DNA from 2 places in the Pseudoalteromonas ulvae UL12 genome. Region 2 is predicted to be linked to the other one. Evidence: riboswitches for the same ligand, from Rfam matches in the RefSeq annotation. Region 2 holds a riboswitch; the other holds the start of a gene.
What was found. A riboswitch is a leader RNA that binds a small molecule or an ion and turns the genes downstream of it on or off. The one in region 2 is predicted to bind lysine.
Positions count from the first base shown of each region.

Region 1: linked by a shared signal. The riboswitch ahead of dapA (4-hydroxy-tetrahydrodipicolinate synthase) and the one ahead of lysC (lysine-sensitive aspartokinase 3) in region 2 are both predicted to bind lysine.

Region 1 covers NZ_AQHJ01000029.1:88,453-103,789, reverse strand. The annotation lists gene PULV_RS12905 (ABC transporter substrate-binding protein) at 1-21, opposite strand, end outside; gene ilvA (threonine ammonia-lyase, biosynthetic) at 128-1,669, opposite strand; gene ilvD (dihydroxy-acid dehydratase) at 1,671-3,527, opposite strand; gene PULV_RS12890 (branched-chain amino acid transaminase) at 3,585-4,508, opposite strand; gene ilvM (acetolactate synthase 2 small subunit) at 4,569-4,808, opposite strand; gene ilvG (acetolactate synthase 2 catalytic subunit) at 4,805-6,454, opposite strand; gene PULV_RS12875 (hypothetical protein) at 7,001-7,621, shown strand; lysine riboswitch at 7,898-8,091, shown strand; gene dapA (4-hydroxy-tetrahydrodipicolinate synthase) at 8,214-9,098, shown strand; gene PULV_RS12865 (2,3,4,5-tetrahydropyridine-2,6-dicarboxylate N-succinyltransferase) at 9,111-9,851, shown strand; gene PULV_RS12860 (PLP-dependent decarboxylase) at 9,851-11,056, shown strand; gene PULV_RS12855 (succinylglutamate desuccinylase/aspartoacylase family protein) at 11,061-12,173, shown strand; gene PULV_RS12850 (phospholipase A) at 12,377-13,402, shown strand; gene PULV_RS12845 (bifunctional GNAT family N-acetyltransferase/hotdog fold thioesterase) at 13,459-14,358, opposite strand; gene PULV_RS12840 (spermidine synthase) at 14,517-15,206, shown strand; gene dtd (D-aminoacyl-tRNA deacylase) at 15,195-15,337, opposite strand, start outside.
Region 2 covers NZ_AQHJ01000026.1:114,045-129,381, forward strand. The annotation lists gene sbcB (exodeoxyribonuclease I) at 1-73, shown strand, start outside; gene PULV_RS07810 (NAD(P)-dependent oxidoreductase) at 150-1,031, opposite strand; gene PULV_RS07815 (glutathione peroxidase) at 1,122-1,601, shown strand; gene PULV_RS07820 (2-hydroxyacid dehydrogenase) at 1,603-2,580, shown strand; gene PULV_RS07825 (sodium-dependent transporter) at 2,660-3,982, opposite strand; gene PULV_RS07830 (4'-phosphopantetheinyl transferase family protein) at 4,112-4,861, shown strand; gene lysC (lysine-sensitive aspartokinase 3) at 5,253-6,596, opposite strand; lysine riboswitch at 6,684-6,858, opposite strand; gene nhaD (sodium:proton antiporter NhaD) at 6,967-8,220, opposite strand; gene PULV_RS07845 (hypothetical protein) at 8,381-9,643, shown strand; gene PULV_RS07850 (condensin complex protein MksE) at 9,645-10,187, shown strand; gene PULV_RS07855 (coiled-coil domain-containing protein) at 10,187-12,970, shown strand; gene PULV_RS07860 (OmpA family protein) at 13,165-14,232, opposite strand; gene PULV_RS07865 (phospholipase effector Tle1 domain-containing protein) at 14,474-15,337, shown strand, end outside.

The DNA.
Region 1 (15,337 bases), on a different contig from region 2:
CCCGATGAGTAAGGTTCGCATACAATCCTTGTTGCTGAATTCATTGTGCTTTATGACTTTAAACTATAGTTGATAAATAAAAAAAAACGCCACAATCTGCAGCGTTCTTAATTTGTACACGGCTCGTTTATCCTACATTTGCGAGACGCTCAACATTTGCCGCCAAAAATCGTTGATAACATGGGTTGCACGTTTCTTCTTGGTATTCATAACCTAAACGGGCTAAATGCTCCGAAAACGCGCTATCGTCTTCTGCCGGGATCTCAAACGCAGCCAACACGTTGCCCGTGGCTGCACCATGGTTGCGATAATGAAATAAAGTAATATTCCAATTTGTACCTAAGGTATCTAAAAAGCGCTCAAGCGCCCCCGGATATTCAGGAAATTCAAAACGAAACAACCTTTCTTGTAAGATTTGATCGGGCTTTCCCCCAACCATATATCTCAAATGGAGCTTAGCTAATTCATCATCAGATAAATCAGCAAAATCATAATCAAGTGTCGTTAATTCATTTTTTAACTCATCTAACTCCACTTGGCCGCGACGCAAACCCACACCAACAAAAATTTGTGCCATCGCGACAGCGCTGTATCGATAGTTAAACTCGGTAATCGCTCGCCCACCTAACGCTTTACAAAATTTGCGGAAACTGCCTTTTTCTTCACCGATAGTGACAGCAAGTAACGCTTCATTTTTTTCACCTAAAGCGGTGCGCTCTGCAACATAGCGTAATCGGTCGAAGTTAAGATTAGCGCCAGACAAAACAGCGGCTAAATTCATATTGCGCGCTTGATTGTCACTGACCCATTTTTTTAATCCTGCCAGCGCGAGTGCCCCTGAAGGCTCAGCGACAGCTCGGGTTCCAACAAAGACATCTTGCATGGCGGCACAAATTTCATCACTACTCACCGTCACTACTTCATCGCAAAATTGCTGAGCTAAACGAAACGTTTCTTTGCCGATAATCTTCACTGCAACACCATCGGCGAAGCTTCCCACCCGTTCAAGCTCAACGGGGTGACCCGCTTCCAGCGCAGCTTTTAAACATGCGCTTTCTTCTGATTCTACGCCAATTACTTTAATATCAGGGCGCAGCGATTTAATATACACCGACATGCCAGCGAGTAATCCACCGCCACCAACCGGAATAAATACAGCATCTAACTCTGGGAGTTGCTGCATTAACTCTCGTGCAATCGTGCCTTGACCCACAATAACATCAGGATCATCAAACGGCGGGACAAACACCGCACCTTCTTGCTCGGCTAGATTCAAAGCAAAGCTATTGGCGGCATCAAAATGATGGCCATGCAAAATGACTTCCCCACCTAAATCTCTAACAGCATTGACCTTAATTTCTGGTGTCGTCACTGGCATCACTATTTTAGCTGTGTGACCTAAAAAACTGGCGCTCAGTGCCACACCTTGGGCATGATTACCTGCAGAGGCAGTGACAACTTTAGATTTTTCAGGTAGTTGCTTTAATTTATGATAGGCACCACGCAACTTAAACGAATAAACAGGCTGCTGATCTTCGCGTTTTAACCAAATTTTATTGCCCAGTTTTTTTTCTAAACTTGGCATGTCACTCACTTGAGTCAATTTAGCCAATGGCTCCATATTGGCTTGGATAATTGCTCTGAAGTACTCAAGCTCTTTTGACACCATTTCAGCTTAGCTCCTCTAATTTAGCTAAATCACGCACCGCCCCTTTATCCGCACTGGTTGCCAATAATGCATAAGCTTTTAATGCTGATGAAACATATCGTTCACGGTCAAGAGGTTTAAATGCTAACTTACCGCGATCAAGTTGTTTTTGCTTACGCGCTGCAAGCTCTTCTTCACTGAGGTCGAGTTGAATTTGACGTGTTGCAATATCAATGATGATTTTGTCGCCATTTTCAACAAAAGCAATCGCGCCACCGCTAGCAGCTTCAGGTGATACATGCCCTATCGATAGCCCTGACGTGCCGCCTGAAAAACGCCCATCTGTGATAAGCGCACATTTTTCGGCTAATCCTTTTGATTTCAAGTAACTGGTCGGATACAGCATTTCTTGCATCCCTGGTCCACCTTTAGGCCCTTCATAACGGATAACAACCACATCACCCGCTTTTACTTCATCATTTAAAATGCCGGCTACTGAATCATCTTGAGATTCATAGACTACTGCACGCCCTTCAAAATGCAGCATCTCATCAACCACACCGGCGCTTTTAACTATACAACCATCTTCTGCCAAGTTTCCGTAAAGAACCGCAAGACCACCGTCTTGTCGGAACGCATTTTCAACACTGCGGATACATCCGTTTTCGCGATCATTATCCCCTTCAGGCCAACGACACTCTTGACTCATGGCTTTGGTGGTGCGAATACCGGCAGGGCCTGCACGGTAGAATTTCTGAGCAGCTTCATTTGTGGGATCAGTCGCATCCCATTTTTTCACTAAGTCAGCCATCGTCATGCCCGCCACATGATCAACCGATAAATCAACCAAACCCGCTTTACCTAATTCACGAATAATCGCCATCATGCCACCAGCACGATGCACATCTTCAATGTGGTAATCGGGTGTCGCTGGGGCCACTTTACATAAAAATGGTGTTTTACGAGATAATGCGTCGATATGAGACATATCAAAGTCAACGCCCGCCTCTTGCGCAGCCGCTAATAAATGCAAAACTGTATTTGATGATCCACCCATCGCAATATCGACTACCATAGCATTCATAAATGCAGTGCGATTAGCTATCGCTCTGGGTAATACAGCAGCGTTATCTTTTTGATAATATTCACGACATAAATCGACAATTCGCGCACCCGCCTCGACATAGAGCTGTTTACGATCTTTATGAGTCGCAAGGGTAGTACCGTTACCTGGTAACGCTAACCCGATGGCCTCTAACAAACAGTTCATTGAATTTGCCGTAAACATACCCGAGCATGATCCACACGTTGGGCAAGCAGAACGTTCGACCTGTTCAGAATCCGCATCACTCACAGTCGAATCAGCGCCTTTGACCATCGCATCAACCAAATCAAGTTTGATATCGATACCAGCCAAACGCGTTTTCCCCGCCTCCATTGGGCCACCTGATACAAAAATCACTGGTATGTTTAGACGCAAAGCAGCAAGCATCATCCCTGGTGTAATTTTGTCGCAGTTTGAAATACAAATCATGGCATCAGCACAATGACCATTAACCATATATTCGACCGAATCAGCGATTAAATCCCGTGACGGCAATGAATACAACATGCCACCATGTCCCATTGCAATCCCATCATCAATGGCAATAGTATTGAATTCTTTTGGTACCCCACCGGCATCGGTGATGGTTTGTGCCATTAATTCACTCAGTTGATTGAGGTGAACATGTCCAGGCACAAATTGAGTAAATGAGTTAACAACCGCGATAATCGGTTTACCAAAATCTTTATCTGTCATCCCTGTCGCACGCCAAAGAGCGCGTGCTCCTGCGCGTTTTCGACCTTCAGTTGTTTCTGCACTTCTTAATTTAGCCATAGTTACCTCTGTGTTTTAGGAGACGCATCTCCTAGTCCTCATTCCCAAAAATTAATGTTATACGTTTACGTACTCTAACCAGCCATGAGGGTCGTCAGTCTGCCCTTTAACCAAATCGAAATATGCTTTTTGTAATCTTGCAGTGATCGGTCCTCGAGCGCCTGTTCCAACTGGAATTCTATCTACGCTTCTTACAGGGACTATTTCTGCAGCTGTGCCTGTCATAAAAAACTCATCAGCCAAATATAAGGCTTCACGGGCAATTGCTTCTTCGCGTACTTCATAACCAAACTCTTTAGCCAAGGTCATGATGGTATCTCGCGTTAAACCAGGCAAAATACATGCTGTCGTCGGTGGGGTAAATAACACGCCATTTTTGATAACAAAAAGGTTTTCTCCCGCTCCTTCACTTAGCATGCCATTGGTATCAAGAGCAATTCCTTCAACATAACCATTGCGCTTAGCTTCACCAGAAATCAGCTGAGAAGATAAATAATTGCCTCCCGCTTTGGCTGCAGTTGGCATTGTATTCGGCGCTAAACGATTCCATGAAGAAATACAGACATCGACCCCGTTAGCAAGGCTGTCTTCACCTAAATATGCGCCCCACTGCATTGCAGCAACCGAGACATCAGCAATATGTGATTTCGGGTTAAGCCCCAAACCTACGTGACCTAAATATGCAAAAGGACGAAGGTAAGCATCTTTAAAACCATTTTGCGCCACCGTGTCTTTACAGGCTTGAATTAATTCCTCAAGCGAGTAAGGGATTTCCATTCGATATATTTTCGCCGAGTCATACATGCGCTTCATGTGATCAGTTAATCGAAAAATGGCCGGACCGTTTGGTGTGTCGTATGCTCGGATCCCTTCAAACACTGAGCTTCCGTAATGGATTGCATGACTCAATACATGCGTTGTCGCCTGCTCATAAGGGATCATCTTGCCATTTAACCAAATAAATTCTGACTGTTGTGACATAAAGGCTTTCCTGTTAATAAAGTACCCGGCAAACCGGTAAAATTATAATTAAGCGATGAATTAACCCGCTTGCTGTTGTAATTGGTGTTCAACAAAACTGACGTCAATCAGTTTATTCAGCTGCTGTGTCAGTAAATATATAGGGCGATCACTATCGACGGTAAAATTCACTAAATAACGCTCATCTTTTGCTTCGAGTTGCATATGAGTTAGAGAAAATCCACGATGACGCGTCACACGTAAAAAGCGTTCAACAGCAACGCTCTGATTTTTCAGTTCGACTTGTAAATAGTGTTTCATGATTGCACCTCTGTCATCATTTGTTCATTACTTGCACCTGGCGGGACAAGTGGCCACACATTTTCTTTATCATCAATACAAGCATGTAAAATATAAGGGCCGGTTGAATTTACTAACTTCTCAAGCGCCGCATCGACTTCGTTCGCATGGGTGATGGTTTGCCCAGGAATACCAAACACAGCTGCAAGCGCGACAAAATCAGGATTATCCGATAAGTCTGTTTCACTATAACGGCCATCGAAAAATAGCTGCTGCCATTGACGCACCATGCCCAAGCGTTGGTTATCAAGGATCAATATTTTGACTGGTAAATTATTGCGCCTGATGGTTGCAAGCTCTTGGATATTCATCATGATGGAGCCGTCACCGGATACCGTGATCACAAAATCATTTGGCCGAGCGATTTGCGCTCCGATGGCTGCAGGTAGGCCAAACCCCATCGTGCCAGCACCACCACTACTTAAATGGTTACTCGGATGACGAAACTTCATATGTTGCGCCACCCACATTTGATGCTGGCCCACATCACAACAAACGACACCCGTTTTAGGCATCATTTTACTAAGTGTATTCAGTAAATATGGTGCGAAAACTTTCTCACCTGGGTAATCATAACGCCAAGCATATTCTTTCATCATCTGCTGACAATGTGTCTGCCACGCCGCTTTAGTTAATGGTGTATGTAAGTGTGGTAATGAGTCTTTTAGATCGGCCACCAAAGAGGCAGCAACTGGCTTACGCTTACCCACTTCGGCAGCGTCAATGTCGAGATGAATCACTTTCGCTTTAGCGGCAAACTTAGCTAAGTTACCCGTAACACGATCATCAAAACGAGCACCAATACAGACTAAAACATCACACTCTTGCACTGCTATGTTGGCAGCTTGTCCGCCATGCATGCCAAGCATGCCCATATCCAATGAATATTCAGGTAACACTGACCCTAATGCTTTTAATGTGGAAACTGCAGGCATTTGCGTACGGGTTAAAAAATCCATTAAATGCGTTTGAGCGTCAGCCGACTGCACCCCTCCACCTATGTATGCTACCGGTCGCTCGGCATTGGCTAACAAATTATTGGCCTTTTGAACTTCACTCATGTTGACTGTCGGCTTGTAATCATCCGCTGCAAGCCATGGATGGAACGGCACTTGCGCTAACTGAATGTCTTTTGGGATATCAACTAAAACTGGTCCGGGACGTCCAGACTGTGCAACATGTATTGCTTCTTGTAATATTTCCGCTAAATCTTCTGCTCGCTCGACTAAGTAACTGTGTTTTGTGCATGACAACGACATCCCTAAAACATCAATTTCTTGAAACGCATCGGATCCAATCGCAGCCGTTGGCACTTGCCCTGTGATGGCTAATAAAGGCACTGAATCCATCATGGCATCAGCAAGTGATGTGATTAAATTAGTCGCACCTGGCCCCGAGGTCGCAAAACACACACCGAGCTTGCCGGTGCTGCGAGCAAAACCTACCGCAGCAAATCCGGCACCTTGCTCATGACGAGTTAAATAATGCTTGATTGGCGCGCCATACAGAGCGTCATAAATAGGCATGATTGCTCCACCCGGATAACCAAAAACCTCATTAACGCCATGCTTGGCTAGTAACTCTATTAATAACTGCGCGCCTGTCATCGTATTTAACCCTTTAATTTTTACTAATTTTTCACAACACCTAGAAACAAAAAACCCCCCGAACTTTTCAGTGCGGAGGGTTGGTAGTTAAGCAATTTTACTTAGACACTAACTCGCCCCCGCGGTGATAATAATCACCACGCTGATAATAATAAGGACTAGAGAAAGTGTGTTTTTAGACATTAAATTGTTAACCAAAATTCATTTTATTAAGCAGGGCATCATCACCTGCGTTGATTACCTTTTTATTAGTAACCTTTTCGCCTCGGCAAGTCAACCATAAATTCAATCCAAATAAAAACCTAGTTTTGAAAAAAAACACCCTAAAAAGCAATTTAAATCACATTAAAAGGATTTTTTATTCAATTGTTATGTGTAAGATGAATCGTTCACTCCACTTAGGACAACAGCATACATAGATTAATTTTATGTTACACGCAAAATTGAATTCAATATACAAATAAAATTTTAAATTTATTTAAACCTTTTTGCACCGATGCTGCGTCTTAATAGATAACTACAAATAATGATTCAGGAAGACCACTCATGAAACTAGCCACACACATCATCGCAATTGCTTCTATTTTATTTGCTTCTGCGGCATTGGCCGATAGCGAAAAGCGGATCAGTGAAAATCTCACTATGACTGAACAACAGAGCTTACATATTAATTTTCCAGTTGGCAGTCTTGAGATTGAAGTCACTGACAGCAACCAACTCGAAGTTGAAATAGAGATTAAACCAAAGAAAAATGGTTGGTTTTCGTCAAGCCAAGACTTATCAAATATCACTTTATCTAAAAAAGTGACCGACAATAGAGTGAAACTTGAAATCGATGAGGATGATTTGCAACAAGAATGGACTCTTCGAGTTCCGCGCTCGGCAGCAATAGATATCAACTTAGGTGTTGGTAGCATAGAAGTGAACAAATTAGCCAATTCTGCCGATATCGAAGTAGGCGTGGGTTCAATTCGTGTTGATACCGTATTAAATGACTTTAAGCGCATCGATTTAGACTCAGGAGTGGGTGATACTCGCGTAACGGGTTTAGTGAATGAAATTAAAGAAAACCGCAAGATGGTCAGCTCTGAAATTCAATACCGCGGCCAAGGCGAGTTCACTTTAAACCTCGAAGTGGGTGTTGGTGATATTCGAGTTCGCCACTAACCACACCTAAAAATGCAAAAAAAGCGGCTCGTGCCGCTTTTTTTCTTTCTACGTCTAAAAACACAAGCGCCAACAATTAACACATTAATTTTTAATAACTTTAATTTGATGGTTTTTATACTCTCAAGATTAATAACGCCTCTAAAAACACACTAACACCCGCGCCATTGCATAAAATTTAATAAATCATTATTGACATATAGATGGCTAAAATGTTTCAATTTGCGCCATACACCCTATTACAAAGTATTTGCATCGCAACATAGCAGATACTTTAGGGCTAGAAGAGGTGCGTTATTCAGGTAATAAGTACGAGGAGAGCAAACTCCGTTGACCACTTATGAGGGGAATTAACGCCGAGAATGCGTATTGTTTGCTGCAATACAATTTCGGGCGACTGGGCTGAATCCCAGCGACTGTCACCAATAACAGCGATGCTGTTGTATGTTTGGTGGAGAGCTTCTGGTCTTAGAAAATAAGGCCATGCGCTTTATTTTATTTAAGTCCATTCGCTCTTCGAATTTTATATGTTCGGTAGCGATATGACTTCTCATCATTTGCATCCTATCGACGTGTTATGAGTTCGGTAGAGATGATCCAACAATTCGATTTATCTGAATATCCATTATGGACGGCCTTAATTACGCCGTTTACAGAACAAGACACCATTAATTTTAATGGCTTAGCGCAACTTGTAGCTGAACAAGTTCAAGCCAACAATGGTATTTTATTACTCGGAAGCACCGGCGAAGGGCTTGCACTCACAATGGATGAGCAACAAGAGATCGTCCGTTTTGTGTGTAATCTAGCTCCCAATGTGCCACTCATGGTTGCTGTCGGTGGCTTTAATTTAAAGCAGCAAGTGCAATGGCTTGAGTTTTGTAACGACATGCCAATTCATGCTTACTTGCTTGGCTCTCCTTTGTACGCAAAACCGGGTATTCAAGGCCAAACACACTGGTTTGATACCTTACTGGCAAACTCAGCTCACCCTTGTATGTTATATAACGTACCAGGGCGAAGTGCAGTCGCAATTGACCCGCAGGTACTCGCCAATTTAAGCCATCATTCAACGTTATGGGCAATGAAAGAGGCCAGCGGTGACATCGCGAAATTTGAAGCATTTCGCTCAATAGCCCCAGAACTCGCGATTTACAGTGGTGATGATGCCCTGATGCCTTATTTTGCTCAAGCTGGAGCGAAGGGACTTGTCTCTGTCGCGGCCAACGCCTGGCCAAAGCAAACAGCTGAATTTGTGCGCCGTTCACTCGCTGGCACCTATCCGAACTTATTTAGTCAATGGTCACGCGCAATCAACAGCTTATTCACTGTCGCTAATCCCATTCCCGTTAAAGTACTCATGCATAAGCAAGGACGTATTGATTGCCCTGACTTACGCCCACCTTTAACTCACACCGAATTAACTGATCATGCCGCTATTGATGCAGCAAATCACACTATCTTATCTTTTAACTAAACAGGACTATTCATGAGCTGGTTAGCATTATTACAAAATTTAGAAGCGGGCACTGTACGTGCTGCAACACAAGATGAAAATGGCGATTGGCATGCCAATGTTGACGTGAAAAAAGGCATTTTAGATGTCTTTAAAAATGGCACTAACATTGAATTCCCTGGTGGTTTTGTTGATAAAGACAATCTTGCTGTACGTGGCTTTTCAGCTGAAGACGGTGTACGTATGGTCCCAGGTGGAAGCAGTGTACGCCCAGGCGCTTACGTCGCCTCGGGCACCATTATTATGCCTCCAGCCTATGTCAACATCGGTGCATACATCGACAGCGGCACTATGGTTGATAGTCATGCATTAGTCGGTTCATGCGCGCAAGTAGGTAAAAATGTTCACCTGAGTGCCGCGGTACAATTAGGTGGGGTACTTGAGCCAGTAGGTGCAAGCCCAGTAGTGATTGAAGATGACGCTTTTATTGGTGCAGGTTGCGTCATTGTTGAAGGTGTAGTCGTTAAAAAAGGTGCGGTCCTCGCTCCGGGTGTCCGTTTATCTGCGACTATCCCTGTGTATGACTGCGTGAATGAGCGTCAACTTGAACGTGGTGAAGCAATTCCAGAATATGCGATTGTTGTCCCCGGCTCTCGCCCTGCTTCAAGTGAATGGGGTCGCAATCAAGGATTAAACATGTCCTGTGCTTTGATTGTGAAATATCGCGACGAGCAATCAAATGCATCATTAGCACTGGAAGAGGTATTACGTTAATGAGTTTTTTGAGCACTCATGTTCGTAGTCATATCAACCAATTGGTTGAGACTGAGCAGAACCCATTTTTTATCTATGATTTAGACCAACTAAGTAACCACCTAAAGCCGTTGACGGAACAAAATGTGGTCAAGCTCTGGTACGCAGTGAAAGCGAACCCGTTATCAAAGGTGATCCAAACCTTAGATAAATGCGGTTTTAATTTTGATGTCGCCAGCAGTGGTGAACTAAATCAGGTATTAAAACAAGGGATCGCTGCCGAACGAGTGCTCAATACCGGCCCTGCAAAAAGTAAGCTACAAATTGCGCACTTTCTTGGCGCAGGCGTGCGCACTTTTGTTGCTGAGAGCTTGAATCAAGTCACGTGGCTTAATCAAGCGGCACAAGACAACGAAGTGAAACTCGATATTCTTCTTCGGGTTCAGCTTCGCTGGCCTGATGGCGAAAAAAACCCGCTAGGAGGCAATAGCTTAACGCCATTTGGTTTAGGCTGTGAGCAATGGCAGACCTTAACCATTGCCGATTACCCCCAGCTAAACTTTGTCGGTTTACATATTTTCCAATGGGGCAATCTGCTCAGTACCGAAAAACTTGCGCAACTGTGGTCGCAAATGGTGCCTCCTTTGCAGCAATTAGCGCAAACGTTAGGGTTTCAACTTGATGTACTCGATTTAGGCGGCGGATTGGGCATCCCCTACCAAACAAACGACGCTCGGTTAAATTGGCCTGTGTTAGTTGATGCGCTTGCAACCATAAAGCAAGCGGCTGGCGTCAAAGAGCTTTGGATGGAACTGGGTCGCTATGCAGTGGGAGAATGCGGCCATTACATCAATCCTGTGGTTGAACAAAAAGAGAATTTTGGTCATCACCAATTGATTACTCGCGGTGGCATTCATCATATTTTACGCCCTGCGGTGACCAATCAAGCATTTCCGGCGCAATTACTGCGCCATTCGTCAGCACCTACACAGGCGTTTCTAGTACACGGCCCGCTTTGTACTGCGCTCGACAGCCTAGGTGAGCACTTGCTACCTAATGATGTGCATAACACCGATCATTTGGTCTTTAGCCAAGTCGGTGCATACGGATTTACCGAGAGCATGCCTTATTTTTTATGCCATGAACTCGCTGCTGAATATGTAATAGAGAACAAGGTTGTCAGCTGTATTCGTCAAAGCGAAAGTGCTGATTACTATTTGAGATAATGCCATGAATCAAATCAGTCAAGAAAACATCTTAGTCGGCGAAATAGCCAATGGTTTACCACTGACGATACCGGTTTATCGGATCAAAGGAGATGGCAGCGGGCCCCATGTATTTATCCAAGCCAATATGCATGGTGCCGAAGTGCAAGGTAACGCCGTTATTTACCAGCTACTAGAGCAACTTAAACACCTTGATTTACGTGCTGACTTTACCTTAGTTCCTTATGCGAATCCGATTGGTTGCAACCAAAAATCAGGTGAATTCACTCTCGGGCGTTTTGACCCAATTACCGGCACTAATTGGAACCGCATGTATTATGATACAACCCACTTAGTTGATGAATTTGCGGCGCAACATATTCACAGTAGCCACGACGTTGTTATCAAGGAGTTTCGCCAAACGATAATCAATACACTTGATGATAAACTCAGTGGTCCAGCTTATCAGCTCACAACAGGCCAACGCATCGCCTATAATTTGCAGCGCCTCGCACATCATGCTGATATCGTTCTTGATCTGCACACAGGGCCGATTTCAAGCAAGCACCTATACTGCCCAACTTATGCAAAAAACAGTGCGAGCTATTTCAACATTGAGCATGTCCTATTGATTGATAACGGTTTTGCAGGGGCATTAGATGAAGCGAGTTTTTGCCCATGGTGGGATTTAAGTCACGCCTTTGCCAAACAAGGTCGAGAGTTTGATGTTGCTGTTGAAGCATTTACTGTTGAATTAGGATCGCAAGAAAAAATCGATCTCGCTGCCGCCAAAGAAGACGCGCTCAGCATTTTAAGTTATCTCACGTATAAAGAAACATTTAACAATGGGCAATATCGCCCGGTCACAATGACCCGTTACGCCTGCCACCTTGATGATTATATTGCTTATTATGCGCCTATGGGGGGCATGGTGGAGTATTTGGCACCATTAGGGAGTCATATCAAAGCAGGTGATCCGATTGCGAATATTTTGCGCATGGAGCGCTATTTAAGTGAAACCCCTTTACACACTTTGACCTATGACCACGATGCAATCGCAATTTTGCATTTTGCTTCAGCGAGCGTCAATCAAGGCACTGAACTGTACAAGTTTTTTACCAATTACACCGAATTATAAGTAACCGAACTCTAATTGCGTGAGAGTAGCCATGTATCCCGTGGCAAATCTAGGCTGCGACATGTATGTCGCAGCCTTTCTTTTTATATGGTTCTGCAATAACTACCTAGCGCCTTTCATCATGATTGTTTTGACGAAGTTAATACTTTTTTTTCTCATCACGATATACTACTCATTCATAACGACAGACAAATAATAACAATATGAATAAGATTACCCTATTTTTGTTTTGGTTAAGCGCCCACAGCACCTTGTTATCTGCTAATGAAGCTCCAGCACCGACAGAAAAAGTAGATGCAATTAAAGAATGTGTATTAACTGAACTGCTCACCAGTGATGATAGCCGGACCATTGGACAAATTAAGCAAAATTGCCAAAATCCTGAAGAGGCACGTGCAATCACAGCTTTAGATAAACGTATGGCTCGCGAGCATTATTCACAAGATAATCGTAATGTCATTACGCCGCACCGTAGAAATTATATTCTACCGCTGACCTACATGGATGATCCTAATTCCGCACCTTTCAATCGTTATGACCGACTTGATGATAACAAAGAAGAACCACTGGATAACCTAGAGGCCAAATACCAGCTATCAATAAAGGTGCCTTTGTTTAATGATTTTTCAGACAAAGATCAGGCGATTTATTTTGGTTTTACATTACAGTCTTATTGGCAAGTTTATAATAAAGAAATCTCCTCACCGTTTCGTGAAACCAATTACGAACCGGAAATTTTCTGGATAAACTTTCTTGATAAAAAGCATGTGCTTTGGGGTGATGAGATGGCCATTGTTCTTGGCGCTGTCCACCAATCAAACGGCCGCAGCCAACCCAACTCTCGCTCTTGGAATCGTATTTATGCTGATTTTATTTGGGAAAACCGTGGTTTTGTATTTAGCTTGAAGCCTTGGTACCGCATTCCTGAAAATGAAAAATCAGATCCTATGGATCCCAAAGGAGATGATAATCCAGATATTTATAAGTACATGGGTTATATGGAGTTTTCTGGTGCTTATCGCTACCAAGAGCATGAATTTAGCTTTATGACTCGCAATAACATCAGTTCTGATAATCGCGGAGCTATCCAGCTCGACTGGTCATTTCCACTTTGGGGAAGATTACGTGGTTATGCGCAATATTTTAATGGTTATGGCGAGAGCTTAATTGATTATAACGCTGATATCGAGCGGTTCGGCGTCGGCATTTTATTAACTGATTTATTATAAATGACCAGACAGCGCCCTTGTATCAACAAGGCGCTGTCGAAAGCAACCGGACAGGATCAGTTTGGTTGAATCACCACAAATTGCCCCATGAATTCAGCCACTTTACGCTCGCCATCAAATACAGTGACGGGCACAGTAAAGCGCGCTTTACCTTCTTGAGTAATAGCACTTAACTCCCCTTCACATTCAGTGAGTACCACCGTTGCTCGAGGTGTTGTTTTTAATGGCTTAAGATATTTAATGTTGGCATCAGCCAGCACGATATCACCTTCTAATCCAGCTTCCTTAAGCGCTAAATAAGTCGCCCCCCAACCTGTTAACGTGGCTAAGCTATATATTGAACCCGCAAACATCGAGCCGTGTAAATTCACATTGGCCGCAAAATCAGCCTGAGTTGAGAATTCCCAGTCTGTGTAGCTGTGCACTTTTATCCCCATCGCATCACTAATTGGAATTGCTTCACGCCATGTATTTTGTAGTACTTGCGTCCAATCCGGATGACGGAACCAACCCGGTTCAGAGGGTCTATTTTTTACCATTTTAAAATGCTGTATATCGCCATAGGCCAAATGCGCTTTCTCTGCAACTTCATAACCATGACGTTGATAAAAGGCCAGAGCACGTTCCCGAGCAAATAAAACGAGCTGCTCTGCATCTTGTGTCCACGCAATTAATTCTAACTCATGTAATAAGCGACTTCCGATGTGCTGGTTTCTCGCTTGCTCAGCAACCGCCATATAACGAACTTGTGCTTGTTGGTGATTATTAAAATGCAAACGCGCCACTCCCAACACTTCACCTTGCGTGTTACGGATAAAGCGATGCTCTGAATCTTGCTCTAAGTCATCTTGCTCTGAGCCGCGAGGCTGCTGCCAAGGAGCGCGTAATACTTGCCAGCGCAGCTGGTAATAATCTTGCCAATCTTGACTACTTTGCGGAGTCGTAACCTGAAACATATTGACACCTTCTTTGATTTATAAAGACTTTTTTATTTTTCACTGGGTGTGATTGTGGTTCACCTTACATCAATTACCACTGAGATAAAATAGTCATATTGCACCACTTTGGCACAAAACGTGACAGAGATAAAATGCTCTACTATCCTGATTAGACTATGAAATATGTGCAAGCCGAAACAGGCGCGATTCAACCCCACTTCATTCGTCATTGCAATGAAATTGGCCAGCTGATTTATTGGCATAAACATTTGGGCCAAAATGTGCAAGTACGACAATTTAAACAGCTGCGATGGTTGTTAATTGATGAAGTATTGCAATCCGTGATTCAGATTGATGAACCGGATCATTTGCTGTTTCCGCATTTACAGACTCTTTCAAATATCTGGCGGCATCTCCCCGCTCCTTCGTCCGTGCTTGAAATCGGGCTTGGCGCAGGCGCGATACGTAATTACCTTCAGTTTCACTACCCACAAGCTGAAATTATTACCGCAGAGAAAAACCCTGAAATAATCCATTGCTATAAAAAATATTTTGGTGGAGAAGCGTCTAATAGCTTACATTGCCAAGATGCGCTCAATGAAATAAAAGTAAAACGGACGTTTGATTGGGTCATCATCGATATTTTCAGTCAAATAGATGCGCCCGTTTTTTTATTTAATCAAGAGTTTTATGAATCACTGAGTCATATCTTGAGTTTAAATGGCAGCCTTTTTATTAACTTTTTAGCGCAACATGATTCGCAAATAATTCAACTAAAACGCCTATTGCGGGCTGCATTTGGAATTGACGTACAGGTCGAAAAAATTCCGGGTTATGCGAACCATATTATGTGGTTAAGCCTCTAAACGAAACGTCACTGGTCCGTCATTCACTAAGTGGACTTTCATATCTGCTCCAAATTGCCCAGTCGCTACATTAAGCCCTTTCATCTTTGCTTGCTCTACAAAATACTCATACATATTTTTGGCATGATCAG
Region 2 (15,337 bases):
CCATGAAAACGAAGGCAATGAACGCAACATGAGTATTCTAAAAGCCCTCTATCACTACGCACAAAATTTATAACTGTGAACTCTCAGCAAGAAAAACTAAAAAGGTGCTGTCGGCACCTTTTTTAATCTCTCACGCTTACTTATTACACTTATTTATCGCGGTTGCGCTCTAAACGAGACAATAAGCTTGAGGTATCGTGGCGATTGCCACCCATGGCTTGCACATCCGCATAAAATTGGTCAACTAATGCCGTAACGGGTAACGCCGCGCCATTGTTGCGGGCTTCACTTAGGGCGATGCCTAAATCTTTTCGCATCCAATCAACAGCAAAACCAAAATCGTATTCCCCTGCCCACATGGTTTTATGGCGGTTTTCCATTTGCCACGAACCGGCCGCGCCTTTAGCGATAGTGTCCATGACTTTTTCACCATCAAGGCCCGCAGAGCGGGCAAAATGCAATCCTTCAGCTAACCCCTGAACAACCCCTGCAATGCAAATTTGATTGACCATTTTACACAACTGCCCAGCACCAACAGGCCCTAACAATTGGCTAAAACGAGCGTAAGCCGCCATGACAGGTTGAGCACGATTAAACAGCGCCTCATCGCCTCCGCACATAATGGTCAACACGCCATTTTCAGCCCCGGCTTGCCCGCCAGATACTGGCGCATCCATAAATTGTACTTCATTTAACTTTGCAGCAGCGGCGACTTCTTTAGCAACATCCGCTGACGTGGTCGTATGATCGACCAGCGCAGCACCGGCCGCCATGGTCGACAACACACCATCGTTGCCGAGTGTGACTGCACGTAAATCATCATCATTTCCCACACAGATAAACACAAAATCAGCACCGGATGCGGCAAGTGCTGGGGTTTTTGCCACACTGCCGGGATATTGCTCGGCCCATTGCAGCGCCTTTTCTATAGTACGGTTATACACCGTGACTTTATACCCAGCTTTGGTTAAATGACCCGCCATAGGAAACCCCATAACGCCTAAGCCAATAAAGGCAACATTGATTGACATAATTTTGTCCTATTTGCTTGCTAAACTCTGATAATTAACATGATTATAAGGAGAACTCATTCGTTTTCCTACCCATTAAAAGGAAACCTAATGGCGTCTATTTTTGATTTTAGTGCCCCGCTTGCCAACGGTGAGCTGCTTGAACTTGCACAATTTCAAGGCCAACCGCTATTGATAGTCAATACTGCGAGTAAATGCGAGTTAACACCGCAATATGTCGCACTCGAGCAACTCTACCAAAAATACAAAGCGCAAGGCTTTCATGTACTGGCGTTCCCGTGTAATCAATTTGAAAACAAAGAACCGGCGCAAAATGATGAAATAAAACAGTTTTGTGAGCTACAATTCGGTATCAGCTTCCCGATATTCTCAAAAGTCGCTGTCAATGGCCCAGATGCGCTTCCGTTGTTTAACTTTCTTAAAACAAACTCTCGCGGCTTAATGCATGCTCGGGCAATTAAATGGAACTTTACCAAGTTTTTAATTAACCGCGCTGGTCAAGTCGAAGCTCGGTACGCCCCTCGTACTAAGCCAGATGCTATCAGTGCCGTAATAGAGAGCATTTTATAAGATGAACATTGCGTTTTTTAGTGCCCAAAAATACGAACAACCTTTTTTTAATGCCCACAATCTGGCAAACCATACCTTACGTTTTTTTTCTGAACCATTAAACACATTAACGGCTAAATTAGCCGAAGATTGCCAAGTTGTCTGCGCCTTTGTTAACGATGATCTCAGCGCTGAGGTATTAGCAACATTAAGTGCACTCAATGTTAAGCTTGTGACCTTACGTTGTGCAGGGTTTAACAATGTTGACCTCGCGGCCGCCAATTCTTTGGGTCTGCCAATCACTCGCGTGCCGGCCTACAGCCCAGAAGCCGTGGCAGAGCATTGTATCGCGCTCATGCTGACCTTGAGCCGAAAAACTCATAAAGCTTACAACCGAGTCAAAGAAGGTAATTTTGACCTGAATGGCTTATTAGGATTTAACTTGCACAACAAAACAGTGGGTGTAATTGGCACAGGTAAAATTGGCCAAGCACTGTGCCGTATTTTAAGTGGCTTTGGCGCCAACGTTTTAGCTTATGATCCCGCTCCTAGTATCGAGACTCTAAACTATGTCCCTTTGGATATGCTATTAACACAAAGCGATATCATCAGCTTACATTGCCCTCTTACGCCTGAGACTCATCATTTAATCGATGATGCCGCGTATGAAAAAATGAAAAAAGGCGTGATGCTGATTAATACTAGCCGCGGAGCCTTAGTGGACACTCGTGCCACTATTGCGGCACTCAAAAGCAAAACCTTAGGTTACTTAGGTTTAGATGTGTACGAGCAAGAGTCAGAATTATTCTTTAAAGACATGAGTGAAGAAATTATTCAAGATGATGAGTTTCAGCGCTTGCTGACCTTTCCAAATGTCCTTATCACTGGCCATCAAGGTTTTTTTACTCAAGAGGCACTACAAGAAATTGCTCATATCACTCATCAAAACATCGAACAATTAGTGCAAAACCAACCCTTTACCAATCAAGTTTTGCCCTAACATCTAGCCTCTAGCCTCTAGCCAATAAAAAAGCCGCTTAAGTCATCACAACTTGAGCGGCTTTTTCTTAACTTTTATGCTAACCAAACGCGACGTTTAAAAAGACCGCGGTCATTAAAACAGGGCAAACAAACCGTACATACTGGGCAAACCAATAATGAAAACCGCTGGTCACTTCGCGTAATTGATTACCACGACGCCACAACCAGCCCACAGTAATAAAGTAAAACAGCCCCATTAACGGCAATTGATACTGTGTAAATAACTGAATGACTAGGCCAAATAACCATTCAAAATTTAAAATAATTAAGCTAGAACACGCAAAAATGACTAAGGTCACTAACCAAGTGGCTTTACTACGACTGACTTGATGATTTTCAACTAAAAACGCAACCGGAATTTCTGTCGAAGAAATAGTCGAAGTAATAGAAGCTATCGACATCAACACAAAAAAGAAAAACCCAACCAATAACCCTATTTGGCCCATAGTTGCAAACAACTCAGGTAAGACAGCAAAAATTAAGCGCCCTTCACCAATGAGCTTACCATCTTGAAACACTTCCACACCTTGTTGTTGAGCAACAAAAATAGCCGGAATAATCAACAATCCAGCTAAAAATGCCACACTGGTATCGAGCAGTGCCACCGATAAAGCAAGCTTAGGTAAGTTTTCATTAGGCTTTAAATACGAGCCATAAATCATCATACAACCAACCCCAAGCGACAAAGAGAAAAACGCTTGTCCCATGGCTGCAATAATTAAATCAGGATCGCGAATTTGCGAAAAATCAGGCACCAAATATGCCGAAAACCCAGCCATCGCCCCTTCTAATGTGCCGATATACACAATCAATCCAACCAGCAACAGCAACAACATGGGCATTAAGCGGCGAGACCAAGTTTCAATGCCTGATTTCACCCCTTGTAGAATAATTAAGGCGGTAAAGAATAAAATCACGGGAGTAAAAATAAAGTTCCGCAGCATAGTATCGCTGTTTAGAAACTCAGCAAGGGCTTGCCAACCAAAAAATGTCGCAATGGGCTCAATACTGTAAGCAATCATCCAACCTGCGACTATCGAATAAAAACTCAGCATGACGATGGCACCACTTAACCCTATGTACCCCGCAGCCGCGCCCATTTTCGCGCTTTGCTCTGCACAGGCTTTTTTAAGTGCAACGACTGGGTTTGCTTGTGCACTGTGACCTAAATACAACTCAGTATATAAAGCCGGTAAAGCCAACAAAAAGATAACAATAAAATACACCAGTAAAAATGCACCACCGCCGTGATTGGCCGCTTGTGTTGGAAAACCCCAAATATTACCTAGCCCGACCGCTGCCCCGGCTGCAGCTAAAACAAAACCTAATCGGCTTTGAAAGCCATCTCTTAGTTGTGCCATTTTCCGCTCATCTTTTGTTATTTTGCGCTATTAAACCATATTGAACGCGCTTCATATAGCTAAAACAGTACCAAGGATCACTTACTTAGGTATAATTCATAACCAATTGAACTTAATTGCTGAGTTTTTATGCCAATTGACTATTTTGCCAACACTCTGACCATTCAACATGGCACTGAAGATGACTTTAGCTTGTCAGAAAAACAGCTGGCTGTTTGGTTATGTGATGGCTCAAATGCCGATCTACAAACACTCAATCTTAAGCAAATTCTTCATCCAGATGAACATTGCATCTTAGCGCAGCGTAAAAAACAGCAAGCTCAGCAAGAATATTGCATCAGCCGAATGATTATCAAACGTGTATTGGTGAGCACCTTTGGCGCAAACGCCACCGAGTTTGCTAGCCGCTTTGATGCTGAGCAAAGACAATTACAGCTTTGGCATCATGACCAACTTTTACCCGTTTCGGTGAGTTTATCCCATTCGAACGGCTTTGTGGCTGTGGCAATGAGCCTTGGCAACCACGCATTTGGCCTTGATTTAGAGCGCACCAATAAACCCCGCGCTTTTTTAAAACTCGCCAAGCACTTTTATCATCCAGACGAAGTCGAACTAATTGAACAAAGTGCAGCTAATGAGCAACAAGCTGCCTGTTTTTATCGGATTTGGACGCTTAAAGAAGCACTCGCCAAGACACTCAAAAAGCCCATTGCACAATTGCTACGCCCTAACGTATTCGAACTCATTCAATCCAATCAGTTACATAGCCAGAGCACGCAAATCAACCAGTTTGATTTAAGTTTGATCTGTGCTTCGCCTCTCGAATTTAAACACATCCAAGCCTCTACACTCAATGAAAAGAGTTTGTCAATAAATTGATTTAATTAGGGTCTGTTGACCTTTCAGGGTTAAATTTGCAGCAGTCTGTTTGGTATTTAGGCAAGGCAGCACCTATGTGGTGTGGTGTTCCCCATAAATAGGTGATAACGCAGCATCAATGCCAAACAGGCGCTGCCCTTCGGGTTCTGCCCAGGAGCGAATTACTCTTTGTTGCTCGGTTTTGACTTAGCCCGCTAGGTTACAAACCTCACGCCGCGATTAAATCGCTCCTAGTTTGAACAAATTTTAATCCGCAAAGGTCAACAGACCCTAACAGTTCCCTCTTCTTTCACAAATATCTACCATTCACTATTTAACGAAAAATCACTAAATAAATAATCCGACACAAAAAACGAGCCTGTTGGCTCGTTTTTACATTCTGATGCTTTAATTATGCTTCAAGTAATCGACGGTGAATCGATTGCACCACAGCATCTGATTCTGTCTGTTCAACCAAAAAGCACAAATTATGTTTGCTCGCACCGTGGCAAATCATCCGAATATTAAAATCAGCTAACACTTGCATCAGGTTCATTTCGTGCTGGCGTAATTGAATTTCAGAGCCAACTAAAGCAACTAGAGTTAAGTTGTTTTCAACCGTGACATGACAAAACTCACTTAAACGCTCTAGACACGCCTGATCAAGTTCTGGGCGACTGGCATTGGGCGCATTATCTAACGTCAACGCCACGCTGATTTCTGAGGTAGTAACGAGATCTACCGAAATGTTCGACTCAGATAAAATCGTAAACACTCGTGCTAAAAAGCCACTGGCGAGCAGCATTTCTGGGCTTTTTAACGTCAAGAGTATTTGGTTTTTACGCTGAGTAACCGCGCGAATGCCCGGATGCTGCGATTTTTCTTTTTCAATCCAAGTGCCTCCTTGATGAGGCTCACGGCTTGAACCGACAAATACACTAATTCCAGCGCGGCTGGCCGGTAAAATAGTGGCAGGGTGTAAGACTTTTGCACCAAACGTGGCCATTTCGGCTGCTTCATCAAAGCTTAGTTTTGCGATTGGGCGGGCTTTTTCACATAAACGCGGATCGGTACTGAAAATCCCCACCACATCGGTCCAAATATGGACACTTTTTGCCGAAACCGCTTCGGCCAGTAATGCTGCACTGTAATCTGAGCCACCGCGCCCAAGAGTGGTTGTTCGGCCATGCTGATCAGAGCCAATAAAACCTTGTGTCACTATCACCGCATCATCCAGTAAGGGTACTAAGTGAGCCTCAGCAGCTTGTTTGGTCGCAGCAACATTGGGAGAGGCTTTACCAAAATGGGCGTCGGTTTTTAATACTGTACGTACATCAAAGCGCTGTGCATTCACCCCAACGTCACGCAATACTTGGCTGAATAAACACGATGATAAACGCTCACCAAAACTAAGTAATTCGTCGTTATGTTGTTCGCTGGTACTGATAATTGCAGCACAACGCTCAAATTCCGCCAAAGTTTGCGAAAACACTGTGGCTAAATCAGCTTCAAGGGTTAAATGCGCCAAAATATTATTTTGAATAGCCAACACACCATCAATATGAGATTGGCGCTCATCGGCAGAAATATTGTTTTGGCTTAACGCCACTAAGTGATTGGTGACACCCGCACTGGCACTAACAGCCACCAGGCGAACATGATTATCGTCATGGATAATTTGCGCACAGCGCTGCATTGCAGGGTAATCGGCTAAACTTGTGCCACCAAACTTGGCAACAACATAAGATGAATTCATTGGGTCTCCTTATTTATTAGCAAGGCTAATAAATGCTACTCAAGGAGAACTGCACGGCAAGGGTACTGAAGGTAATCGATGTAATCCACTGCCAGAAGCTCTCCACCATTAATTGGTGACAGTTCAGAGGATTCAGCCTCTAAAACCGAGAAAATAACACTGCGGTGTGCATTTTCCCTCGGCGAAGGTCCCCCTCGATACATAGTCACTAGACACCGCGTCCTCATATGTACTACCTGGCCTTCGCACCTCTTCTGAATTACCTGTCTAAAACAGGCAATAAAAACCCCACTCGAAAGCGGGGTTTTAAATCTAACGTTTAGACGTCTAGCTGTCAATCATTAATTTATTTGACAACAGGGCTGCCCACTTACATTGTCATCATAAAGCCCGCAAAGTACGAACCGACATAACCAATGGTGTAAGCAATAAGCAAGTAGACACTCTGGCGTAAATAACTCACAAAGGTCAGCTCTTTGACTTTACTCATTGCAATAATACCTGCCGCAGAGCCGATAATGAGCATCGAGCCGCCTACGCCAGTGGCATACGTAAAGGTCAACCATTGACGTGCATCCATTGCAATATCAGCTTTGAGCAACGCCGCTGTCAGGGGCACATTATCAACAGCTGCCGACAGTAAACCCATAATGTAATTGGCATATTCTGGGGCTAAAATTTCATACAGATGGGTAAATTGTTTCAAAACCCCCACTTCTTTCATCGCGCCAACGAGCAATAAAACTCCTACGAAAAACAGCAAGGTGTCGTATTCAATTTCACGAATATAATCGATGATTTTTTTGTTGACGTCTTTTTTGCGCATTAAAAATTGTGCGACTAAAAACATTAAGCTTAAACCGAACAAAAATGTTAATAATGGCGGTACAGAATACAAAACGCTGAGCGCCAAGGTACCAAAAATAGTCGAAAGAAAAATAACTGCGATGGTGATATCGGTTTTTTCTACCCGGCGGTTGGCTTGCTCTTCAAACACTACCGTGCCATTCATCCCTACAGATAACATCCCAGCAAGTGCAATCACACTGACAACCGCTGGCGCAATCAATAACAATAAATGACCTATGGTGACTTTATCGGCTAAGAAAATCATCAAAGTGGTGACATCACCTGTAATCAATGATACTCCGCCAGAGTTAACCGCAAAAATAATTAAGGTGGTGTATTTGATGAGCTTTTTACCATCTAACTTCAGCGACATCACCACAGCTAACGAAATAAGTGTGGCAGTAACATTGTCAGAAATCGACGAGAACAAAAAGGCAAAGCCGCCGACCAAAAACATCAGCTTGCGTTCACTGATTTGTTTGGGCATCACTCTTTGTACTAAATTTTGAATAAACCCTTTGGAGTTTAAGTACGCAACAAAGGTCATCGCAGCCATTAAAAAGAGCCATAAAGTGGCTATCTCTAAGATGTTGTGATCTAGCTCATGTTGTATAGTTTCAGGGCTTTGGCCATGAATTGGGAAGATAAAAGCGATTATCCAACATAAAGTACCAAAAAAAAGCGTGGTTTTGGCCTTGTTTACATGGATAATATCCTCTATAACGATAAGCACAAACGCGAGTGCAATTAGCGACAGAATGATACCGGTAACCATTTTTCGTTAACAACCTTTAATAGAAAAGTAAAATATTTGCGTTACAATCAAGCGGCGCGTAGTCTAGCACTTAAAAGTACATAAAACTACCGGAGTGTACCGACGATTTTAGTCGTGGTAACTCAAATCAGAATAGATATTAATCAAGCAGTGGATAGTTATGATCCCACCGAAAAAAATACTCAATATTTTGTCTGAACATTGGCCTCTAATTGAGACCTTGATCACCCGTTTTAACATGGCCGATTTCAACATCCACGATGTGCAAACCATTTTAAAAGCAAAATACCCAAGCTGGACAGGCGAAAAAGTTTTTAAAGAAGCCAACCGCCTGCTCACACACGATATTGTTATTCCGCTCGCCAAATCATCTCAGCTCGAGCTCAATCGTTCGATCGCAGAATTTGCTCAATACTTATTACAAGAAGAAAATTTAGGTATTGCTGAAGAAGTGCACGTGCTGGTGCGTGATTTAGCCCGTTTAGGCCAGCGTTTAACTCAAGCAGGCCAAGATGAAGACATTGATGAGTTGCGCCGTTATGCCCGTATTATGGATGAACGGGTGCGAAAAATTGTTAAACTTTTTTACCACAACGAAAATGCAATTTTAAACATCGTTGAACAAGCCAAAGCGGATGAATCACACCGTTCGTTGGCCAAACGCTACCAAGCAGTGATTGAAGCCTTTGATCAATACATCGAACCCATGCTCGAAATGATTGATATCGGCGGGGAATTCAAAGCCTGTTTTACCACCATCGAAACTCACATCAGCGATTTACTTGAGCAAATTAGCCTCTCGGGTAAATTATTTAGTGAAAAACGTCAACTTGAACAATTACGTACCCGAATTTTAGATATGCACCTCAGTGGCCGCGAAAGCTTGCGCAAAAGTGCCGATATGCTGATGCCACTGCGGGAAGAGCTGCGCCGCAATACGTTATTAACGCGACAAGTCGCAAAAGTGCTTGGGGTGATCCGTAAACAAGGGGTCGATGCCACATTAAGCCACAGCCAACCTCATATCACTTCAGATCTACAAAAGTTTTCTCTCGGTCAAGCTCATCAAATGGTCGCCTACATGGCTCACATTGCACAATTTGAGCAAGAGGAATACCAATTGCCCGATCAATCTCATGTGCCGGCCTTTATCAACCCGAATATTCCCGAGTACAACGCGGTCAAAACTCGCTTTAATGCGCAGCTGGCTTTATCCAGTGACAACGCACAACCGCACAATATTATCAATTGGCTCGACACCACCTATCCGGCTCTTGAAGCCGATGAAATGCTTTTTCTGTATCAGAAATTAGCTAATGACGATCAGTTACACGTCGCCCACAGTGACGACGCAACCATTATTACTCTTGCCGATACGCAATTTAAACTTCACCCGTATCAGGCCACTTTAAAAACTAACTAATATGACACAGATAAATTTAGCTGAACTTACTGAGCTACAAACCATTAATAAAAAACTCGTCAGTGGTTACCATATCAGTGAACAAGATGTGCAACTTTGGCAACAACTCGACCATTATCACGAGCAATATACTGCGCTATTTGAGGCGCTGGGCCATCAACTAATCAAAGACGGCCGAGGGTTTTATTACCTCGAGATCGAAGACAGCACCCCAAACATGGGCAAAATATCCCGAGCCTTTGCCTTAACTACCTATGTGTTGGTCGAACATTTCGCCAATCAAGGTAAAGATCCCCTGCGCGCCCTCTTCGAACACGTCTGCGATTTAGAGCTGATGCAAACGTTAGTGCAAAACAATAAACATTTGTTTGACCAACTCGAAATTTTTTCAGGCTCAGACTTACGTAAAGATGTGTTTATGCGTATGAACCGTTTTGGTTTAGCCAAAGAAGTAGAACAAGGTTTTGTAGTACAAAGCCCCATTTATCGCTACCTTGATGCGCTTATGGAAATTAATCATATTGATGAGGAGGAGCAACAATAATGGAACAATTATTCGGCTTAACCAAATTAGCCCTTCTCAACACCGCAGGCTATGCCAAGTGTGTGATCCCACTTGATAAAAGTAGCTCAATCTGCGCGCCGAACAACACCGGTAAAAGTTCGGTGATTAATGCCTTACAGTTTCCACTAATTAATGATTTGCGCCTTACAGAGTGGGATGGCCATGATTTAGAAGAAACCAGAAAATTCTATTTTAGTTCAGATCAATCCTATATTTTACTCGAAGCAGAGCTGCCTCATGGGCCGGTGGTGATAGGTGTGGCGGGCCTTGGAAAAATAGCTGGGTTTGCCCATCAGTTTTTTTGTTACAACGGTAAACTGAATATTACTGACTACACCCAAGGTAAAACCATCGTTAAATACACGCAGTTATTTAATCATTTAAAGTCACTCAGTTTTTCACCGTTTGAATTAAAAGCCCAAGAACTCAATGCATTACTAACAGGTGGCGCGAGCCCGTTCGACAGTGAAATCAGTCTTAAAATGATTCCACTTAACAATGTACAAGACTCGGCGATTTACAAAGAAATTTTCCGTAAGATCTTAAACTTACACAAGCTCGGTGCCCCCGATGTTAAGCGCTTTATGTTACGTGTTTTTGAGCGTCATATGTCTAACTCTAAGGTCGACTTTTATGAAGTTTGGCGCCGCGCATTTGATAAAGTCAATCGTTCACGGCGTGAACTCAAAGCTCTCGAATCCATGCAAGAGCCCATCAGCGCCCTTGAAGCAATGCTTGAAAATCAAAGTGTGCTAAAAGGAAAACTCGCTACGCACGCACCAAAAATCGATCAAGCTCTGGTGGATTTTGAGCAATACCAGCAAGCTCAACTCGATGAGCTTGAGCATAACCTCGCCGAAATCGAAACTGAAAAACACGACTTTGAGCAAAAGCAAAATTTATATGTGCAGCAGTTACGGGACATAGAACGTAAATCAGCCCAGCTTGAGCAATGGTTTAACCAATTCAATGCCTTGTCTCATGAATTTGAGTTAGCCGATGAAAGTACTTTAAAAACCAATTTAGCCAATTTAAGACAACAATATGATCAGTTGTCTCATTCGATTACCAGTGCGCAAGGGCAAAGTCTGCATACCTTAGATTTTCGAATCAAAGAAACCGAAAAACAAATCAAAAGCCTGAAGTTACAACTCAAAAATCTTGAATACAATTTATTTACTCGCATGCGAGAAGAGCTGTCACTGAAAGAAGTCGAAGAAATATCCCGTATTTTTAATCCTGATTTATTTAGTTTGGCTACAGGCAGCCAAGGGGATGTCACCATTGATGACGAGCAAGCCTTTGGTGAGTTTTTGACGGTATTATCAGATGCAGTCAAAGGCGGTGTTTTAACGCTTCCAGGCGCGAACATCAAACTAAAAAAACTGCCCGCTCTGCACATGCAAACTGGCGATGATAAACAGCATATTCAAGCGCAGCTTGAAGCATTAAAAACGGCCCTAGTTGATTTTGCTCGCCAACGAGACGTTGCGGCCAATGTCGCTGGTAAACAAGCCGAAAAAGAAGCGCTTTATCAAGAGCTCATGGGAATTGAAAGTGCACTAGAGCGCTTTGCTACCTACCACACTATGCTGCAAAGTGAAGCCGCACAGGCGATGCTACAAGAGCAACTAACAGCCGAGCAAGAACAAGTGGCCGACTTACTACAAGAAGTACAACGAGATGCAGCAGGCATTACTGATCGCCGTTCAATTGTAAAAAGTAAAAAAGATCAACTCCAGCGCCAAGCCGACCGCTTGCGCCAAGTGAAATCGGAGCGTATTGATCACACTCTCGATTACTACTCAGGTAAGGTCACACCTTATTTAATCGATATCATGATCGATTTTGATAATTTAGCTGATTTAGTGCATCGTTTTAATAAAGATTGCCAAGAGCTGCGCAATTTTGACATCAATGTGCGCAATACTTACCTGCACATTTATAATGCGGGCATTGCAAAATTTGACAACGAACCTGACGAGCTAACCAAATACCAAAAATTAATCGCGGCCTTTCATAATCTTGATAATGAGCGCGAAGCGGTAGAGCGCCAAGCTCGGGTAGCACTCACTGAAGTCGCCGCCACCATAAAAGGCCTGCGAGAAGATCTCGACCGTTTACGCCGAGAAATGAATAGTTTCAATAAAGGCATTAGCCAGCATCAGATCTCAAATCTTCAAGCGTTTAAAATCAATGTGCTGCCTCGTAAACAGTTAATTGAGAGTATCGATACCATTATTGGTGCTGCTAACCTTTACGAACAAGGCGATACCCTTGATTTGCTGTCAAGTGAACCTGCCGATGAAAAAGTCGTCAATGCAGCCAAAGATCATTTAATTCAGTTTGCCAGCGACAAAGCTGGGCTCACACTCGCAGATTTGTTTGATATTCGTTTTGAAGTGGTCAATCGTGCAGGCGATATTGATCATTTTGATAAAATAGATTCTGCTGGCTCAAATGGTACCCGTATCACGATTAAACTCTTGTGCGGCATGCTCTTTATCCGTTATCTATTATCGGATCAGGAACAAAATCGCTACCGCATTCCGATTTATATTGATGAAGCGGCTGACATCGATCCACAAAATCAAAAAGCCATTATTGAAACAGCGCTGAGCTTTGGTTTTGTGCCCATTTTTGCTTCAGTGAAACCTCAAATCAGCTGTGATTACATTGTGCCGATCCGTACCGTTGAACAAGGAGCTCAAAACTGGGTGGATGAAAAGGATTGGATTGAAGTACAACACCCCAAGAATTAAACAACGAACCGTTAAATACAGCACCGCTGAACATGGCACTGTTAAACAGGGAGCTGTTTAACAAAGCAAACCATCCAGAATATTCGGATTGTTTGCTTTGTATCTCGCACATATCACCACCGAAATTAGATCTTTAAAACACCTATAAAAAAGCCCCGCATTAAGCGAGGCTCTTAAAGTCGTTAATCATCGACTTATTTATTAAATTCTGCAATTTCGATACTAACGCGGCGGTTTTTAAAACGCTCACTTAGAATCGTATTATCACCAAATTTTTCTGTTTCACCGACAGGCTTGATGCTCAGTTGTGACTCAGATACACCTTGACTGATAAGGTAAGCTGCAACTGCATTAGCACGGCGAAGTGCTAGCTTTTCATTATATTCGTTAGAGCCTAAGCTATCTGTAAAGCCCATTAAGGCTGCATTTGCTTGTGGGTAGTTAACAAGGTGCGCCGCAACTTGTGCTAACTCAGCCGTTACTTTTACTTCTGACTTATCAAAATCAAATAATGCGTGTGCTTGAACTGCTTCAACAACCACAGGTGCAACAACAACTGGCTCTGCGACAACTTCTTCGACGACCGTTTCTTCTACGATTGCTTCTTCAACTACTGGTGCAGATTTAACCGGTGCTGATGCTTGGTTTTTACCAAAGCGATACACTAAACCTAGTGTAGTCAGGTGACCATGATCGCCAGCGAATTCTCTGTCGCCTAAGTCGTGGATAAAGTTATATTCAGCACGTGCTTGCAAGCTTGGTGTAAAGTCATAGCTTAAACCTAGGCCAAATAAACCAGCCCAGCCTTTATCGTCAAATGAACCGGCAATGCTGCGTTCTTCACCGTCATAATACATAGCACCTAATTTAGTGAAAATATTGACATGTTCAGTAACTGGAAGATTAACCACACCAGCAAGCTCATAACCACGCATACTAGTAACGGCTTTATTTTGCATCGTATTTAGCAATGAAGTGGTGCTGTAGTCACCTAAATCAGTATAACCAAACTCTAATGCGAGGTTTTGCGTGAATTCATAACCTGAAAACACACTCCAAGCGCTATCACTGCTATCGCAGCTAATGAAAGCCGGATTACATAAATCATCTTGACGTTTGCGGCCAAACTCACCACCGATATACCAATCTTTAAAATTAAACCCTTCCTCATTGTTTGCGTCAGCAGCAAATACTGACGAAGAGAAAAGACAAGTACTTAAGACAGAGGTCGCTAGTGTCAACGCGGTCGATAATTTAGACATGAATAAATAATCCCTGTAGGAGGTAAAAGTAATGCTTATTTCCGATGGCTGCATTTTAGAGAAACCAAATGACAATAACAAGGCAATCACTAAAATAAATCAATGAATTAACATCAAGTTAGATGTTTAATTTTTAATCACCACGAAAATAATTGATTTTTCCTCGGCTAGACGCGCTCGCTTGTTCCTATTTCTACTTTAAGATAGACTCGAGGCTTAGAAATTCCAAGGAGAGGACACAATGAAAAAGCTTATATTTTGCTTTGATGGCACCTGTAACCACCCTGCCGATAACGAGGATTATGTCTCAGATACCAGCATTACCAATATTGTTAAATTACATTTACTGTTAGCTGGCGATTTAAACAATCCGAGCGCCGCAAATGAGCAACCGCAAACCAGTTTTTATTATTCGGGCGTTGGCACCTATGGCTCTTGGTTAAGCAGAGCCTTTAACTCAGTGTTTGCACCTGAATTTGCAGACGTAAAAACCATCTTGGCACAAGCGCAGCAAGACCTCGCATTATATGCAGAACAAGATGTCGAAGTGTTCATCTTTGGTTTTAGCCGAGGCGCAGCGTTAGCGAGACGATTTGCCGCGTCTATATCTCACCATGTCGCGTTTTTGGGCGTGTTCGATACTGTTGCAGCCATCGGACTCACCGATCTTAATGCGACGACTCGCCCTGCCAGCGATGTGGTGTTCGAAAATGGCTCATTAAGTGATAACGTGCGCCATGCTGTCCACCTTGTTGCATTAGATGAACGACGCCTCGCTTTTCAGCCTACTTTATTTAATCAATCAGAAAATGTACTTGAGGTGTGGTTTGCCGGGGCGCATTCTGACATCGGTGGTGGGTTTTGGTTCGATGGCCTCTCAGACATCACCCTTTCATTTATGATGCAACAAGCCTATCTCGCTGGCTTGGAGTTTTTACAACCCAACGATATCGACTTTAGCCAGTTAAATGATGATCATGGGCTGTCTATCGGTGCAGACGATATTGATATTGTGCCTTTGATTGATGGTGTACTTCATGATTTGCAACGCTCTCAAAAGATGGCGCGTCAAACATTAGCACCGCGCCAACTCTGTGTGCATAAC